4 regions of the Simplicispira piscis genome follow, and region 1 is predicted to be linked to each of the others. Evidence: predicted binding sites of a transcription regulator. Region 1 holds the regulator's gene; each other region holds the start of a gene.
What was found. The regulator FNR, encoded in region 1, switches genes on or off when oxygen is low (the NO sensors DNR and NnrR bind a similar motif). The targets are predictions, from matches to a motif close to TTGATNNNNATCAA.

Region 1 (4,165 bases):
TTGTAGGCCACCGGAGCGCGCATATCGGGTGCCCAGGCTCCGTTGTTGGGCGTGCCCACGGTCGTGCCCAGGCCGTTGGTGGCCGACGAATTGCCCGCTGCGTTGGCATAGCTTGAGTTGCGGTTGGCGTCGTCGTGGTAGTAATCCACGCCGGCCAGGATGTCGTGCTTCTTGCCACCCCAATTGAACGAGTGGGTGTAGTCGCTTTGCAGCTGCGTCATCGTGCTGTCGCCGATGCGGCCTTTGGAGGTGCGCGTCAGCGGCGTGCTGGCGTTGATCTGGTCGAGAGCGGTGATGGGCGTGCCAAAGCGGATCACGCTGGCCAGCAGGTCGCGCTCATACTTGCCGTGGCGCAGGCGCGTCTGCAGCTCGCCACCGTCGCCAAAGCGGTGAATGTGGCCCAGCGTGACGTACTGCGACGAGGTGTTGAGGTGGTCGCTGGCCAGGCCGTAGTAGTTTTTTGCCGGAAGTGTGGGCACGATCTTGCCGTTGTCGTTGATCCACGGGCTGTTGTAGCTGGGGCGGCCTTTGACATCCAAGGCGTACAGGCCGATAGAAAACTCATCGCGCGTGCCGATCCCCCAGGCAAACGTCGGCGCTATGCCGCGCTTGTCCTGCTTGGCCCCGTCGTTGTCGGAGTCGTGTACCAGGGCGTTGAGGCGCAGTGCGGCGTTCTCGCCGGTCTTGAAGTTGAAGTCACCGGTGAGGCGGTTTTCCTTGCCGGTGCCCAGGGTGTACGAGACTTCGTGCTGGTCGATCAGCAAAGGCGCCTTGTTGACCTGGTTGACCACGCCGCCGGTCGAGCCCTTGCCAAACAACATGGAGGCCGAGCCCTTGAGCACTTCGACGCGGTCGAGGTTGAAGGTGTCGCGCTCGTACAGTGGCGCATCCTTCATGCCATCGGTGTAGATGTCCCCCGCCTGGCCGAGCGAGAACCCGCGCAGGCGCACGTCTTCCTCACCCGTTTCGCCGGACTGGAAGGTCACGCCCGCCGTGGTGCGCAGCACTTCGCGGAAGTCATCCTGGTTGCGGTCGTTCATCAACTTTTCGGTGAATACGGTGACCGATTGCGGGATGTCGCGGATGTCCTGATTTCCCTTGCCCACGGTGGTTTTCTTCACCCGCACGGTGTCCTTGCTCTGGATCTCCGCCGTGTCTTTCACGGTCACCGTGGACAGGGTGGCCGCGTTATCGGTGGTTTGGGCCCAACTGCCCATGGACGCTGCGAGCATCAGTGCGCCCAGCGGAATCAGGGCCTTTTCAGCGGCAGGGGAATATGCGTTGTGCAAAAGCGTTGCGGAACGCTGCTGCGTGGGTTTCTTTGCCAAAGTGGCCTCCGTTGGTTGGAAATGCAATGGACACCGCAGAAGGTGTCGCCAAGGTGGAGCGCTAGGCAGTGGCTGGCAAAGGCGTGGCTGTGCGGGTATCGCGCACAAGGATGTTAAATCAAACAATAGTCATTATCATTCGTGTTGATGTATTTTCGCCACAGGATCAGATCAAACAGACGAAAAAAAGCCGGCAAAGCCGGCTTTGGGGAGCGCAGTCGCTCGTTATTTCACGTGCTTGCCAATCAGGCCGGCCATTTCGAACATGGACACCTGGGGTTTGCCAAAGATTTCCTTGAGCTTGGCATCGGCATTGATCATGCGTTTGTTGGCGGCGTCCTGCAGGTTGTTGGCCTTGATGTAGACCCACAGCTTGCTGATGACCTCGGTGCGTGGCAGCGGTGCTGCACCCACGACAGCCGCCAGGGCGGGGCTGGGCGTCAGGGCTTTCATGAACGCGGCGTTAGGGGTGCGCTTCTTGGCGGGAGCAGCGGTCTTGGCAGCAGCGGCTGGTGTGGCCGGGGCTTTTTTTGCAGTTGCCATGTTGGGAATTTCCTTGTTGGGATGGGTCAATGCACCAGCGAAAACCTGCTTTTCCACTGGCATACGGAATGCTACTGGTAAAAAATCGGCTTTCCAAGCGGGTTCAGGGTTTTTTTGCTTCGCCATGTTGCAGCATTGCGATGGCGACGCTCTTGTGGGCGCGCTAGTGACAGGCTTGCTGGCTATTGACGATGCGTTTGAGGGCATCGGGGCTCAAAATACGCACATGGCGCTGCTTGACCTCGACAATGCCTTCTTCCACAAATTTTGAGAAAGTGCGGCTCACGGTCTCAAGTTTCAGGCCCAGGTAGCTGCCGATTTCTTCGCGCGTCATGCGCAGCACCAACTCTGACTGCGAGAACCCGCGTGCATGCAGGCGCTGCACCAGGTTGAGCAAAAAGGCGGCCAATCGCTCTTCAGCGCGCATGCTGCCCAGCAGCAACATGACGCCGTGCTCACGCACGATCTCGCGGCTCATGATTTTGTGCACGTGGTGCTGCAGGGCGTTGACTTCGCGCGACAGTTCTTCAATGCGGTCGAAGGGCATGACGCAGACTTCGGCGTCTTCGAGGGCCACTGCATCGCAGGTATGGTGGTCGTTGACGATGCCGTCCAGGCCGATGATCTCGCCGGCCATTTGAAAGCCTGTGACCTGGTCGCGCCCGTCCTCGGTCGCTACGCAGGTCTTGAAGAAGCCTGTGCGGATGGCAAACAGCGAGGTGAACTGTTCGCCATTGCGGAACAGCGTGGTGCCACGCTTGATCTTTCGCCGTACCGCCACGACATCGTCAATGCGCTTGAGTTGTTCGTCGTTCAGACCCACCGGCATGCACAATTCACGCAAATTGCAGTTCGAACACGCAACCTTGAACGCCTGGGGTGTCATGTGAACGGGTACCTGTCCGGTTTCAGACAGAGCGCCCGACGACTCGTCGGCATGGGATGCGGGGACGATGGAGATGCGGGTTGGGGCTGACATAAGTCAAATTATCACCCATTCTGCATTTTTGCCAGAACAGAGCCAGTAGCTCCAACAGGTGCTTGACCAAAATCAAGATTCGAACCGCTAATCTGGGGCACATTAGAAAAGCCAGCTAGGAACCTAAATGACTGTTGTAACCCCTGAATTGCTCACCCGGTTTGATGTATCGGGACCCCGTTACACCTCGTACCCCACCGCTGACCGCTTTGTTGATGCCTTCGGTGAGGACGAATACGTGCTGGCCCTGCAGCAGCGCAGGCAAAGCGCCGTGGGCAAGGCCTTGCCCTTGTCGGTGTACGTTCACATCCCGTTTTGCGAGTCGCTGTGCTATTACTGCGCCTGCAACAAGATCATTACCAAGCACCATGATCGTGCTGATGTGTATCTGCGCTATTTGAACCGCGAGATTGAGTTACACACGGCGCACTGCGGCGTGGGCCAGGTGGTCAGCCAGATCCACTTGGGTGGCGGCACGCCCACCTTTCTCTCCGATGAGGGGCTGCGTGACCTCATGGGCATGCTGCGCAACCATTTCACTTTGGTGCCCGGCGGTGAATATTCGATCGAGGTCGACCCCCGTACCGTGGATGCAGATCGGCTGGCCCTGCTGCACGAACTGGGATTCAACCGCCTGAGCTTCGGTGTGCAGGATTTCGACCCCGAAGTGCAGAAAGCCGTGCACCGCATCCAGCCCAAGGAACAGGTTTTTTCCCTGGTCGAGTCGGCGCGCTCCATTGGCTTTGATTCCATCAACGTCGACCTGATTTACGGCTTGCCCAAGCAAACCCCTGATTCATTCGACCGCACGCTGGCGCAGGTAGCCGAGTTGCGCCCCGACCGCATTGCGCTGTATGCCTACGCCCATTTGCCCGAGCGCTTCAAGCCGCAACGGCGCATTGTGTGGGCGGACCTGCCCATGGCATCGGCCAAGGTGTCGATGCTGTCGCGTTCGCTGGAGGCATTCAGCGCAGCGGGCTATGTTTATGTGGGCATGGACCATTTCGCACTGCCGGACGATGCGCTGGCCATCGCCAAGCGCCAGGGGCGTCTGCACCGCAACTTCCAGGGCTACAGCACGCAGCCCGACTGCGACCTGATTGCCCTGGGGGTTTCTGCAATTGGCCGCGTGGGCGCTACCTATAGCCAGAACGCCAAAACCCTGGACGACTATTACGATCGGCTCAACCAGGGCCACCTGCCGGTGGTACGCGGCCTGGCGCTGACGCGCGACGACCTGGTGCGCCGTGCCGTCATCATGGCTTTGATGTGCCAGGGAGAATTGCTTTTTGAACCCATGGAGCAATCCTGGCTG
Region 2 (4,165 bases), on a different contig from region 1:
TCGATGCCCGCCAACACCTCGGCCACTGGAAAGTTCACATCGTTCATGCGTCTGAACACCGCATCGTCCAGGCTGTCCAGGCTGACGGTGACCCGCTGCAGCCCGGCATCCTTGAGCGCACGCGCCTTGCGTGCCAGCAGCGAGCCATTGGTGGTCAGCGTCAGGTCGGGGGCTTGGCCGTCCACAGTGCGCAGCTCGGCCAGTTGTGCCACCAGCGCCTCCACGTTGCGCCGCAGCAGGGGTTCGCCGCCGGTGAGCCGGATCTTGCGCACGCCATGTGCCAGAAAAAGCCGTGCAAGGCGGGTGATTTCCTCAAAGCTCAGGAGCGCGCTGTGGGGCAGAAAGGCATGCTCCTTGTTGAACACATCCTTGGGCATGCAGTAGCTGCAGCGGAAGTTGCAACGGTCCGTGATACTGATGCGCAGATCGCGCAGTGGGCGGCCCAATGTGTCCGTCAGCAGGCCCGCAGGGGCGGTGGGCTGTTCGGGCACGACGGGCACCAGCCCTGCAGTGCGGTAATCGACCAGCGGAATGACACGTTCAGACATGGGGCAATTCTGCCCCACTTGCGCACCAGGGGTCTGTTGGGCAGTGGCCACCCTTGCGCCATGTCAAGCCTTACGGGGGGCAGGTTCATGTTGTCAGACGCAACGGGCTCCGTCCACCTCGATGCAGATGCCGCTGATGAAAGCGGCTTCGTCGCTGGCCAGGTAGAGCGCGGCATTGGCCACGTCCAGCGCCGTGGAAAACCGCCCCAGCGGAATGCTGGCAAGAAATTGGGCCCGCCGTGCATCGTTCACCGGGCCTCCGGCAAACTCGGCAGACAGGCCCGTATCGGGGTTGAACACCGGGTTGATGCAGTTGACGCGGATGTTGTCAGGCCCGAGTTCGGCCGCCATCGACTTGCTGGTGGTAATGACGGCACCCTTGGAGCCGTTGTACCAGGTCAGCCCCGGCCGGGGACGCAACCCAGCGGTGGAGGCAATGTTGATGAAGCTGCCGGTGCTGCCGCCCGGGTTGGCGCGCATGGCGGGCACGGCGTGGATAGCCGTGAGGTAGATGCTTTTGACGTTGATGGCATAGACCTTGTCGAATTCTTCCTCGCTCACCTCCAGAAGGGGGCGATTGCGGTGTGTCCAGCCCGCGTTGTTGACCACCACATCGAGGCGCCCATAGTGGCTCAGAGCTGTTTGCACCATGGTTTGGACCTGGTTTGACTGCGTCACATCCGCCTGGAAGAACGTGGCGATGCCACCTGCCGCCACGATGCTGTCTGCCACGCGCTGGCCGTTGGCTGCATGGATGTCGTTGATGACTACCTTTGCGCCCTCGGCTGCCAGCCGCCGGGCAATGCCTTCACCGATGCCATTGCCGGCGCCGGTGACGATGATGGATTGACCTTGGAGGCGCATCACGGGTATCTCCTGAAACGGGGGAGACGCCATTGTGCTGCCTTCGCACGCCTTGGTGGGCCTGGATTGCGGTCAGCAGTGGCTGTGCATTGCTGGATTTTCCGTGGCAAGGCTGTTTGCGATCGTGCTCCTTGATTTGAATCATGGTGCTCACACCTTGTTGCAATCAGAATGCGATCCAAAATTACCGGCACTGCCAATCCATGAAAACCCTTGCTTTTCGACCGGACTCCCTGAACAACCGCCGCGCCACGCTTCAGTCCCTCGCGGCGGTGTTGCTGATGCCTGTGCTGTCTACGGCCCATGCGCAGCTGGCGGTGTCCACGGCCATTAACCGCACAGCCCGTTTTCGTGCGTTGTCGCAGCGCATTGCCAAGACTTATTGCCAGATACACCTCCATACCCTGCCAGACCAAGCGCGCCTTGCCCTGACGGCGACACGGCAGCTGGTGCGCTCAGGTTTTGAGGACCTGGCCAAGGTGCAGTGGCCCGCAGAATTGGCGCGGCATGTGACTGAAATCCAGAAGCAGTCCGATGTGCTGGACACCTTGCTGGTGATGCCACCCACGCGCGAATCCGTTGCAGCGGTGGCGGTGCAGTCTGATCGGATGATGGCGGCATCGCAGGCAGCGACCGAGGCGTTTGAGAAGTTTGCCAAGGCCAGTACAGCGCGGCTGGTGAACACCGCAGGCCGCCAGCGTGCGCTGTCCCAGCGCCTGGCCAAAAACTATTTTTTGCTGGCCGCCAAGCTCGAAGGCAAGGGTACCTTGGATGAAATGAAGGCCGATGCCGCCGAGTTTCGGCTGGCCATGGCCAATTTGGCTGCCGCACCGATCTCCACCCCTGCCATTCGCAACGAACTGGCCCTGGGTGATTCGCAGTGGCTGTTTTTCGATGCAGCCCTGCAGCGCAAACCCGACGAGCGTGCACTGGAGACGGTGGGCACCACCAGCGAGCGCCTGCTGGAAGTAACCGACCGCCTGACCGGCCTGTATGACGCGGCACTCAAAGAAGTGCTGGGCTGATTTTCCCGGCCCCGTCTGCCGGGCCCTGCCTGCGCAACGCAGGCCCTTTGGGGTCACACGGCACACTTACCGCCATTCCACCGCGCGTTCAGTCGTCGTGTGCGCCAGCGCCCGGCTGGCCGCGGTAGAACTTCGGGTAATAGAGCCGCACCCCGTTCCCCTCCAAATTCCAGCCCGTGCACTGGCCCAGGTGGCGTGGCGGCTCGTCCGCGTCGGCCGGCGTGAAGGCGGCGGGCAAGGTCTGGAAGGCGGCGGTGGCCAGGTTGAACAGCAGTTCGCGCAGGTGGGTGCAGCTGGCCACGCCACCCAGGTGCTGCTGGATGGCGTGGCGCCAGCCACGCGCCATGCTGTGGCCTACCAAGGCCTGCAGTGCGGGCTCGGCCTGGGGGCAGTCTCTCAAAGGGTAGGTGTCCATGGCCACCTCGATGGCTTGCACGACCAGTTCACGGTTCACGGTCACGCGCAGCCACATGTGGTGGATGGGCTCGCCAGCGAGGTGTATGCCCTGGTTGCGAAAAGAGGGCGTGTCCTGCATCTTGCTGTCGTGCAGCTCGCCTTCGATGTCCCACAGACCGTCGTCGCGTTCGTAGCCGTAATAGTGGACGCGGCGGTGGTGTCGGGGGGCGCGAAGGGCGGGGGGGCTCAGGGGCATGGATTCTTGTTCCAGGTTTGTCGATTGATCAGGTGCCGCCGCGTGGGGGCGGCCGCGCCATGGAGAGCGCGGAGCGGATGGGTCTGCGGCGGCCAAACCGCACTGCCCTTGGTCAGCCGTGGTGGAACGCCACGGTTTTGAGCGTGGTGAAACCGTACAGTGCTTCGAAGCCTTTTTCGCGGCCGTAGCCGGACGACTTCACGCCGCCAAACGGCAGCTCGATGCCACCGCCCGCACCGTAGTTGTTGATGAACACCTGACCGCTGCGGATGCGCCGCGCCATGCGGAACTGGCGTGCGCCGTCGTGCGTCCACACGCCGGCCACCAGGCCAAAGCGCGTGGCGTTGGCCAGTTCGACTGCGTGGTCCTCGTCTTCGAACGGCATGGCACACAGTACCGGGCCAAAAATTTCTTCCTGGGCCAGGCGGTGGTCGACGGGCACGTCGCGCAGCAAGGTAGGGGCCTGGTAGAAGCCGCTCTCGGGAGCCTCGTCCACGATCTGACCTTGGGCCACCATCGGGATGCCGGCCACCTGAGCGTCTGAGAGAAAGTCCCACACGCGCTGCTGCTGGCTGGCGCGTATCAAGGGCCCCACATCCAGATCCATGGCGGCGGGCCCCACACGCAACTGCGCAAAAGCCTGGCCCAACCGTTCGAGCAGGGGTTCGTAGAGCGGTGCGTGGATGAGCACGCGCGAACCCGCGCTGCAGGTCTGGCCGGCGTTTTGCACGATGGCGTTGACCAGCACGGCCAGGGCGGCATCCAGGTCGGCATCGGCAAACAGGATTTGCGGGCTTTTACCGCCCAGCTCCAGCGTGACGGGGCAGTGCCGTTCGGCGGCGGCCTGCTGGATCAGGGTGCCTACGCCGGGGCTGCCCGTAAAACTGATGTGGTCTATGCCCGGGTGGCGTGCCAGTGCATCGCCCACCTCGTGCCCGTAGCCTGTGACGATGTTGATGGCGCCCGCCGGAAAGCCTGCCTCGGCCGCCAGCTGGGCCACGCGCAGCAGGCTCAGGCAAGCGTCCTCGGAAGGTTTGACCACGCACACGTTGCCTGCCGCCAGTGCGCCGCCCACG
Region 3 (4,165 bases), on a different contig from region 1:
GCTCGTGGGAAGCACTTTCATTGCCATCCGCATGCAGCACATCCGGCGTCGCCTGACGGAGCAAAAGAACGCCCTGACCGTAGCGCTCGAACAGATCGGCCACCTGGCGACGCATGACGAACTCACGGGCCTGATCAACCGCCGCCGCATGACCGAGTTGATGGAGGCCGAGCGACAGCGCTGCGAGCGCGGCCGCCGCCCGCTTGCGCTGGCGCTCCTGGATCTGGACCACTTCAAGCTGGTCAATGACCGCCATGGCCACGCGGCAGGCGACGAGGTGCTACGAGCGTTTGTGGCCTGTGTGCAAGGCGTTTTGCGCAGTACCGATGTGCTGGCGCGTTGGGGCGGTGAGGAATTCATACTGATGCTGTACGACACCGACGCACGTGGCGCTGCCCATCTGCTGGAGCGGGTGCGCACCAGCGTGGAGGCGATGGAGGTGACCGTAGGCGCTCGCACGCTCAGCGTTACGGTTTCCGCAGGGCTGGCGTTGGGCGAGCCGGGAGAAGCCGTCGAACGCACCCTGGAGCGTGCTGACCAGGCCCTGTACCGCGCCAAGGAAAAAGGGCGCAACCAGGTGGTGTACGACGGCGAAGCACACGAGGAAACAGCGCGAACCGTGGTGGGGCACCGGCCTTATATATAAAAATGGCCTTTAGAGCTTATCGGTAAAGCGCCATCAGCTATAAAAATTATAGCTGATCAGCGAATCCGCGGCACAGCCTGCATCTGCTCTGGCGTCGTAAACCATGCGGCGCTTTCACCCATCCGGGCCCGCGCCTGGGCGATTTCGTGCCGCGCCACGCTGCGCAAATGCACTTCATCCGGCCCATCCATCAGATGCAGTGCCCGGCCCCAGCTCCAGAATTGCGCCAGCGGGGTGTCGGGTGAGAGGCCCATGGCACCAAAGACCTGCATGGCACGGTCGACCACACGGCTTTGCAGGCGTGCGGCCACGACCTTGATGGCTGCGACCTGGGCGCGTGTCGCCGCGGCGTCCACCGCGCTACCCTGGTCGAGCAGCCAGGCCGTGTGCAGCACCAGCAAGCGCGCCTGGTTGATCTCGATGCGCGACTCGGCCAGCCAGTCCTGCACGTTGGAAAACTCAGATTCATAGCGGCCGAACATCTGGCGCTCCAGCGTGCGCTCGGCGGCCAGTTGCAAGGCCAGCTCACACTGGCCAATCGTGCGCATGCAATGGTGCACACGCCCGGGCCCCAGGCGCGCCTGCGCCATCGCAAAACCGGCTCCCCATTCGCCCAGCAATGATTCCTGCGGTACACGAACGCTCTGCAGCAGAATCTCGCAATGCCCTTCAGGAGCGTGGTGGTGCAGCACGGGAATATTGCGCAGCACCTGCACGCCCGGCGCGTCGAGCGGCACCAGCACCATGCTGTGGCGACGGTGGGCGCCGTTGCCTTCGCCGGTGTCTTCCTCGGCATTGCGGCACATCACAATCAGCAGCCTGCAGTGCGGGTGCGCCGCACCGGTAATGAACCATTTGCGGCCGCTTACCACCAGGCCGTCGCCCTCGCGGCGTACGGTCGTCTGCAGGTTGGTGGGGTCAGACGACGCGACATCCGGCTCGCTCATCGCAAACGCCGAGCGGATCTCGCCGTGAAGCAGGGGAAGCAGCCATTGGGCCCGCTGCGCATCGCTCGCGAAACGGTGGAGCAATTCCATGTTGCCGGTGTCGGGTGCGCTGCAATTGAAAACCTCTGATGCCCACGGCAGGCGGCCCATGCACTCGGCCAGGGGCGCATAGTCCAGGTTGGACAGGCGCGTGCCCGGGTCCTGCGGGCGCAGGCCGGGCAAAAACAGGTTCCATAGCCCTTCTTCGCGTGCCAGCGCCTTCAGGTCATCGAGGAAGGGGGGAGGGAAGACTCCGTCCTGCACAGAACGGTGCCATGCTGCGTTGTGTGGCAACAGGTAACGCCGCACGAAGGCGTCAAGGCGCTGGTGCAGATCCTGTGCGCGGGGGGATGGGGCAAAGTCCATACGGCATTGTGGGCGGCCGCGGCGCCGTCGTCACAACGCAGGCGACAGCGGGTGCTGGCGCACCAGCACGGGAATGCTCAACAGCACAGCAAGCAACACCGCTGCCGCCATGTTGTGCGCCAGCGCCACGCCCAGCGGGAGACCCAGGGTCACCAAAGCCACGCCCAGTGCCCACTGTAGTGCCAACACTGCCAGAAGCCATAGAGCGACGGCGCGCAGCCCATTGCGCCAGGCCGCAACCGCCAGCGGAAACAGAACCGCCACGACCACCAGTCCACCCATGCGGTGCAGCAGGTGCACCCAGGCTCCTGCCGGGTTATGCGGCAATGCGGCACCGACCTGAGGTTCCTGCCATGGGTTGAAGGCGCCCCAGGTGCCTGCATTCAGGTCACAGCCGGACAAGCCGGTGCAACTCAGCCCGGCTTGCCCGGCACTGACCAGCCCGCCCAGCGCCACCTGCACCAGCAGGAGGGCCGCGCCCCACCAGGCCCAGCGCGCCAGGCGCGAAGGCGTGCCACCCGGTGCGGTGACGGTGTTGCTGGCCAGCGCCATCTGTACGCTCAAGGCGAACATGGCAAATCCGCCCAGCAGGTTGCCCAGGGTGACCGCAGGCATGCGGGCTTGTGCCGTCCAGCGCCCGAGCACGGCCAGGAACAGTGCCAGCACCAACAGCCCCAGCGCCAGCCGTCCCTGGGACCACAACACCGGCTTTGACGCCAGCGCCGCCATCACCATGACCAGGACAAGCAGCAGCGCCGTCGAGGCAATGACCCGGTGCGCAAGCCGTGCATTGGCGATGGCGGGATCCGCTGCTGGCAGGGGCGGTTCGCCCTGCTGCTGTGCGCGCAGTGATTGCCCGTAGCACTGCGGCCAGGGCTCGCAGCCCAGGCCCGCTTTGGACAGGCGGATATACGCACTCAGGCTGGTGATGGCCAGCACCAGCGCGGCACAGACCCAGGCCATGCGCTGCAGTAACCGTAGCCGTCGAATTGCTGGAGCTGCTGTGATGGGCTGATCAGAAGAGGTCATGTGGTGAGAAACCATAACAGCGCGAGATAAAAACGCACCAAACGAAATCAGGTGCCGATTTGGAAAGAAATAAATCAGAGTACGGGAAAACCCGGATGGCGCACGAAAACTGCGATTAAAAGCACCCGAATATTCAAAAACCAAGCGTTTACCCTTACCCGGGGCCTCTTAACTATTGATTGAAATCATGTTTAAGTCGGAGTAGTCGATAAAAAATGTCAGGTACTGTCCGCTTTACCAAGGAGAAGACATGAGCCAGCACGACGACGAGAACGAAAAAGTTCCGCTTATGCAACAGCTATTGGACAACCCGTTCCTATTGCTGTTTTTAGGTGTGATGATTCCCATGATCGTATATTCGCTCTGGGGCGTTATCGATATTTTGACCATTCCGGTGGCCAAATAAGGGAGCAACGCACATGAGCGCCATTCTTCCCCCCTCAGAGCGGTTGTGGTGGAAACACCCGCTGGACCGTCTCGAAGCCGTCTGGATCGTGATCGCCTTCATCTGGTGCATGGTCATGTTTTTCATGATGGTTTTCTGGCACGTCTACGGTAAGCAGAACCTTGCGACCGAGACCTACAAAACCACGCCGGAAAAGTTCACCGTCTCGACCCAGGCCATGGTGGACAAATACACCGTTCGTACGGAAACCGACCAGAACATTCCTGTAGTGCACCCGCCTGAGGGCAGTGACATTTACCTGATTGGTCGCCTGTGGAACTGGTGGCCGATTCTGGAATTGGAAAAAAACAAATCCTACAAGCTGCACCTGACCTCGTTGGACTACAACCACGGTTTCTCGCTGCAACCCACCAATATCAACATCCAGGTGGTGCCGGGATATGAGCATGTGATCAAGGTCACGCCCAACGAGTCCGGCACTTTTTCCATTGTCTGCAACGAATTCTGCGGTATCAACCACCACACCATGGTGGGCCGCATGTACGTGAAGTAGCAGGAGCAAGGACATGACTGCAACCACTTACCGTACCTGCCCGCGTTCGGGCCTGCAATTCGAATCCCAGGCTGAAAAGCTGATGATCGCCAACGCCGTCGCCGCTGTCGTAGCGCTACTCGTGGGCGGCCTTCTGGCCATTGGCGTGGTGCTGACCCGTTGGCCTGCCGTGCATTGGC
Region 4 (4,165 bases), on a different contig from region 1:
GCCGGGGCGAGGCGCTGGGCCTGTCTGAAGACGAGGTGCGCTTTTACGACGCCCTGGCCAACAACGAGTCGGCCGTGAAAGAGCTGACCGACGAAACCCTGAAAAAGATCGCCCATGAACTGACCGACAACCTGCGCAAGAACATCACCGTCGACTGGAGCCAGCGCGAGAGCGTGCGTGCCAGCCTGCGCCTGATGGTCAAGCGTATCTTGCGCAAATACAAATACCCGCCAGATTTGCAGGACGCGGCCGTGGAGTTGGTGTTGCAGCAGGCCGCGGTGCTGGGTGAGAGCTGGGCCGCTTGACACAAGGCACACCGCTGCCGGCCCCCAGTCCTACGTGCAGAACGGACGATGCCGCACACGCGGCGCTCGGGGGTGTTCTTAGCATGGTGAGCAGGGGTTCTGCGCTTCGGCGCCGGGGCCTCCGGCCCTTTCAACACTCTATGGACACCTATCACCATGAAATCCATGCTCAAGACCTGTGCGGCCCTCGCCGCGGCCTCCGTTCTGCTCGTCGCCTGCGGCGGTGGCAATGACGACGACCCTACCCCCAGCAACGAACCCGGCGTGCTGACCGTGACCAACGCCACGCTCTCCGGCCTCAACGGTATTTATGGCAATGGTGCGTTGAACCTCACCGCCGTGGACCAGGTCAACCCGATTGGCTCGGTGCCCGAGTTGTGCACCTTCCGTTTTGACGGGGCCAACAAGGTGGGCTCTCCGGCCACGGCGTTTGGTGACATCCGTTATCGCTCCGGTGCAGTCGACGGCATCTACCAGGCCTTTCTGACCTTTGATGGCAAGGAGTACGCCAGCACCGAGGCCACCGACTCGTCTGTGCTGCGCGAGAGCGACCAGGTGCGCTTCAGCGGCAAGACGCTGACCGCCACCGATGGCTCGGCTGCTACGCTGCGCGTGACCGGCATCGTGCCCATGCGGCCGAACCGCCCTCTGGGCTGCTGATCGCGGTCCTGCGCTCTCTCCCGTTGTCGGGATCATCTCCTCCGTTCTGGCCTTTTCCCTGGCCGGACTGGGCCCCGCTGCCCCGGCAGCGGGGCTGTTTTTGTGGTGCGCGGCCTGCGCACCGTCACAATGGCATGTGGCTCTTGCTGACCGCTGACACCCATGCCCCCGCCCCTTTCCGCTGAACACACCGTGGTCTGGCTGCACCCCGGCGCCCCACCCAAACCGCCCGAAGGCGCGCCGTGCAACGGCTGCGGCCTGTGCTGTCTGACCGAGCCGTGCCCGCTGGGCATGCTGGTCTCGCGGCGCAGGCGCGGGGCCTGCGTGGCCCTGCGCTGGAGCGATGCGCAGCAGCGCTACCTGTGCGGCATGCTGTCAGACCCCGGCGGCGTGACCGGGCTGACCCATCCCTGGGCAGTGCGTGCCCTGGCTGCGCTGGCCCGGCGGTCGATTGCCGCAGGCGTAGGCTGCGATGCGCAGCTGTGGGCGCAGTTGCCCGAATAGCGCAATACTTCTTGATTGCTATATTAATAATAGCTGTCAGCGCTTGTTGGTATTGCGTAATGCCTGCTTTTTACATAAATTTTGAATGGTGCCTCAAGTCGTTGCCCGGTGGGTAACACTGGTGCGGGCAGGGGTTTGATGGCGGTATTGAATATCCATTTCTAATGAATCTTAGAATCCGGCGCACAGCCTCTTAGCACATGCGCCGTTATGGAGGTTTGAAGTACATCAACAAAAACCGGCGCACGCCAGCGGAAAGGAAACCCACCCATGGACAGCGCGATACTGAGTTTGCTGGGGGCTTTTCTGCTCTCGATCATGGGGCTGTTTGTCTTCATCTGGTCGATGCGCAAGGGCTTGCTGGTCGAGAATCCCCGGGCGGCATCGGTCATCTTTGCGCCGGGTGAGTTGGGCAAGGTCGACGATCCGGCGCTGCAGGGTGGGGCGCAAGAGCGCCTGCAGGGCGCTGCCGCTGCCCCGGGCGAGAGCGACCACGTTGCCGACCCGGACGAGCTGCGCCACCGCATCGAGGCCGACCACTCCACCGCGTTCCCGGTGTTCATGTTCATTGCGTTTGCCTGCTTCTGGCTGGTGCTCGGCTCCCTGGCGGGGCTCACCGCGTCGCTCAAGCTGCACATGCCCGACTGGATGGTGGGCGAGGCGTGGCAAACCTTTGGGCGCATCCGCACGGTGCACCTCACCGCCGTGCTGTATGGCTGGATCACCAATGCCGCGCTGGCCGTCATCATCTGGCTGCTGCCGCGCCTGCTGCGCACGCATTTGGTGGGCGCCATGTGGGTGATGCTGGGCGGTGCGCTCATCAATACCGGCATTGCCAGCGCCATTGGCGCCATCGGCTCGGGCTGGACGGACGGCATGGAATACCTGGAGATCCCATGGCAGATCGGGCTCTTCATCGTCGCGGGGTTCGTCTGCATCATCGGCCCGGTGCTCTACACCCTGGTCAACCGCAAGGTCGAGTCGCTCTATGTCACGGTCTGGTACCACGTCGCGGCGCTGCTCTGGATTGCGCTGCTGTTCATCGTTGCCAAGCTGCCCGGCGTGCACACCGGCGTGCAGCAGGCCACCACCAACTGGTGGTACGGCCACAACGTGCTGGGCCTGTGGTTTACGCCGGTGAGCGTGGGGGCTATTTACTACTTTTTGCCCAAAATCATCGGGCGGCCGGTGCGTTCGTACAACCTGTCCATCCTCGGGTTCTGGACGCTGGCCTTCTTTTATGGCCAGGTGGGCGGCCACCACCTGATCGGCGGGCCCATTCCGGGTTGGCTGACCACCTTGTCCATTGTGCAGAGCATGATGATGATCATTCCCGTGGCGGCCTTCACCATCAACATGGCCGGCACGATGTGGGGGCGCATGCACCTGGCGCGCTATTCGCCCACGCTGCGCTTCATGATGTTTGGCGGCTTCATGTACATGCTGTCGTCGCTGCAGGGCTCGCTGGAGGCGCTGCGCAGCGTGAACCAGGTGGCGCATTTCACGCATTTCACCGTGGCACACGCCCACCTGGGCGCCTATGCCTTCGTCACCATGGTGCTGTTTGGTGCCATCTACTTCATGCTGCCGCGCGTGTTGAACTGGGAGTGGCCGTATCCACGCCTGATCACGCTGCAGTTTTGGCTGGCGGTGGTGGGCATCAGTATCTATTTCGTGGGCCTGTCCATCGGTGGCTGGCTGCAGGGCCTGGCCATGCTCGATGCCACGCGGCCGTTCATGGAGTCGGTGGCGCTCACCGTGCCTTACCTGCAGTGGCGCAGCGTGGGCGGCTCGCTGATGGTGCTGAGCCACCTCATTTTTGTGGGCCACTTCCTGGCCATGGCGCTGCGCTTTGGCCCCACACGTACCGGTGCGGCCCTGTTCACGCCGCCTGCCAAGGGCCTGGAGTTCGCACATGGAGAATGAAGTCAAACTCGCCGCCGGTGCCATGGTGGCGCTGGCTGTCGCCACGGCTGCACTGGTCGTCATGCCCTATATGCAGGTGCGCGACATCACGCCGCCCGAAGGCCTCAAGCCCTACAGCAGCGCCGAGCTGCGCGGGCGGCAGGTGTACATCGCCAATGGCTGCGTGTACTGCCATACACAGCAACCGCGCGACCGCAACCTGGGACCCGATGCCGAGCGCGGCTGGGGGCGGGCATCGGTGCCGGGCGACTATTTTTACGACAAGCCGCACCTGCTGGGCAGCATGCGCACCGGGCCTGACCTGTTCAACATCGGCGCACGCCAGCCCAGCAAAGACTGGCAACTGGGGCACCTGTACCAGCCCCGGGCCTACGTGCCGGGATCGATCATGCCGTCGTACCCCTATCTGTTCGAGACCAAGGCCGCAGCGGAGCCGGGCGACGAGGTGGTCAAGCTTCCGCCCGGCCAGACCCCTGCCGGGCAGGTGGTGGTGGCACGGCCCGAGGCACTGGATCTGGTGAAGTACCTGCAGGGTCTGAACCACACCTACCCGGTGCTGCCGCCCGCCGTGCAGGCGGCCCCGGCAGCGGCAGCACCCTCTGCAACGGCTGCACCACCCGCTTCCTGAACCCTGCGAGGCTCCCATGACCCAAGAGACTGACACTGACATCGACCACCGGGCGCAGGAGCGCGAAAACGCCGAACCCGAGGAGCGCATCCGTCCCGTGCCCCTGGTCGCCGCCGCCATCACCCTGGCCATGGTGCTGTTT

Region 2: ACYVOC_RS10365 (type IV pili methyl-accepting chemotaxis transducer N-terminal domain-containing protein) is a predicted target of FNR. The motif match lies at 1,544-1,557, and genes of this name have one in related genera.
Region 3: ACYVOC_RS03425 (COX15/CtaA family protein) is a predicted target of FNR. The motif match lies at 3,203-3,216, and genes of this name have one in related genera.
Region 4: ACYVOC_RS05375 (cbb3-type cytochrome c oxidase subunit I) is a predicted target of FNR. The motif match lies at 1,688-1,701, and genes of this name have one in related genera.

What each region holds. Positions count from the first base shown of each region.
Region 1 is NZ_BAAGQN010000027.1:21,324-25,488, reverse strand. It holds gene ACYVOC_RS16915 (TonB-dependent receptor) at 1-1,328, opposite strand, end outside; gene ACYVOC_RS16910 (SWIB/MDM2 domain-containing protein) at 1,554-1,871, opposite strand; gene fnr (fumarate/nitrate reduction transcriptional regulator Fnr) at 2,035-2,757, opposite strand; gene hemN (oxygen-independent coproporphyrinogen III oxidase) at 2,978-4,165, shown strand, end outside.
Region 2 is NZ_BAAGQN010000015.1:146,870-151,034, reverse strand. It holds gene moaA (GTP 3',8-cyclase MoaA) at 1-548, opposite strand, end outside; gene ACYVOC_RS10370 (SDR family oxidoreductase) at 642-1,412, opposite strand; gene ACYVOC_RS10365 (type IV pili methyl-accepting chemotaxis transducer N-terminal domain-containing protein) at 1,616-2,437, shown strand; gene ACYVOC_RS10360 (DUF2889 domain-containing protein) at 2,526-3,089, opposite strand; gene ACYVOC_RS10355 (aldehyde dehydrogenase family protein) at 3,202-4,165, opposite strand, start outside.
Region 3 is NZ_BAAGQN010000007.1:25,662-29,826, forward strand. It holds gene ACYVOC_RS03415 (GGDEF domain-containing protein) at 1-646, shown strand, start outside; gene ACYVOC_RS03420 (acyl-CoA dehydrogenase family protein) at 703-1,998, opposite strand; gene ACYVOC_RS03425 (COX15/CtaA family protein) at 2,029-3,027, opposite strand; gene ACYVOC_RS03430 (hypothetical protein) at 3,278-3,433, shown strand; gene ACYVOC_RS03435 (cupredoxin domain-containing protein) at 3,447-3,986, shown strand; gene ACYVOC_RS03440 (cbb3-type cytochrome c oxidase subunit I) at 4,000-4,165, shown strand, end outside.
Region 4 is NZ_BAAGQN010000007.1:436,242-440,406, forward strand. It holds partial or broken gene ACYVOC_RS05360 (DUF3387 domain-containing protein) at 1-305, shown strand, start outside; gene ACYVOC_RS05365 (hypothetical protein) at 462-965, shown strand; gene ACYVOC_RS05370 (hypothetical protein) at 1,128-1,469, shown strand; gene ACYVOC_RS05375 (cbb3-type cytochrome c oxidase subunit I) at 1,740-3,395, shown strand; gene ACYVOC_RS05380 (cbb3-type cytochrome c oxidase subunit II) at 3,385-4,023, shown strand; gene ACYVOC_RS05385 (c-type cytochrome) at 4,040-4,165, shown strand, end outside.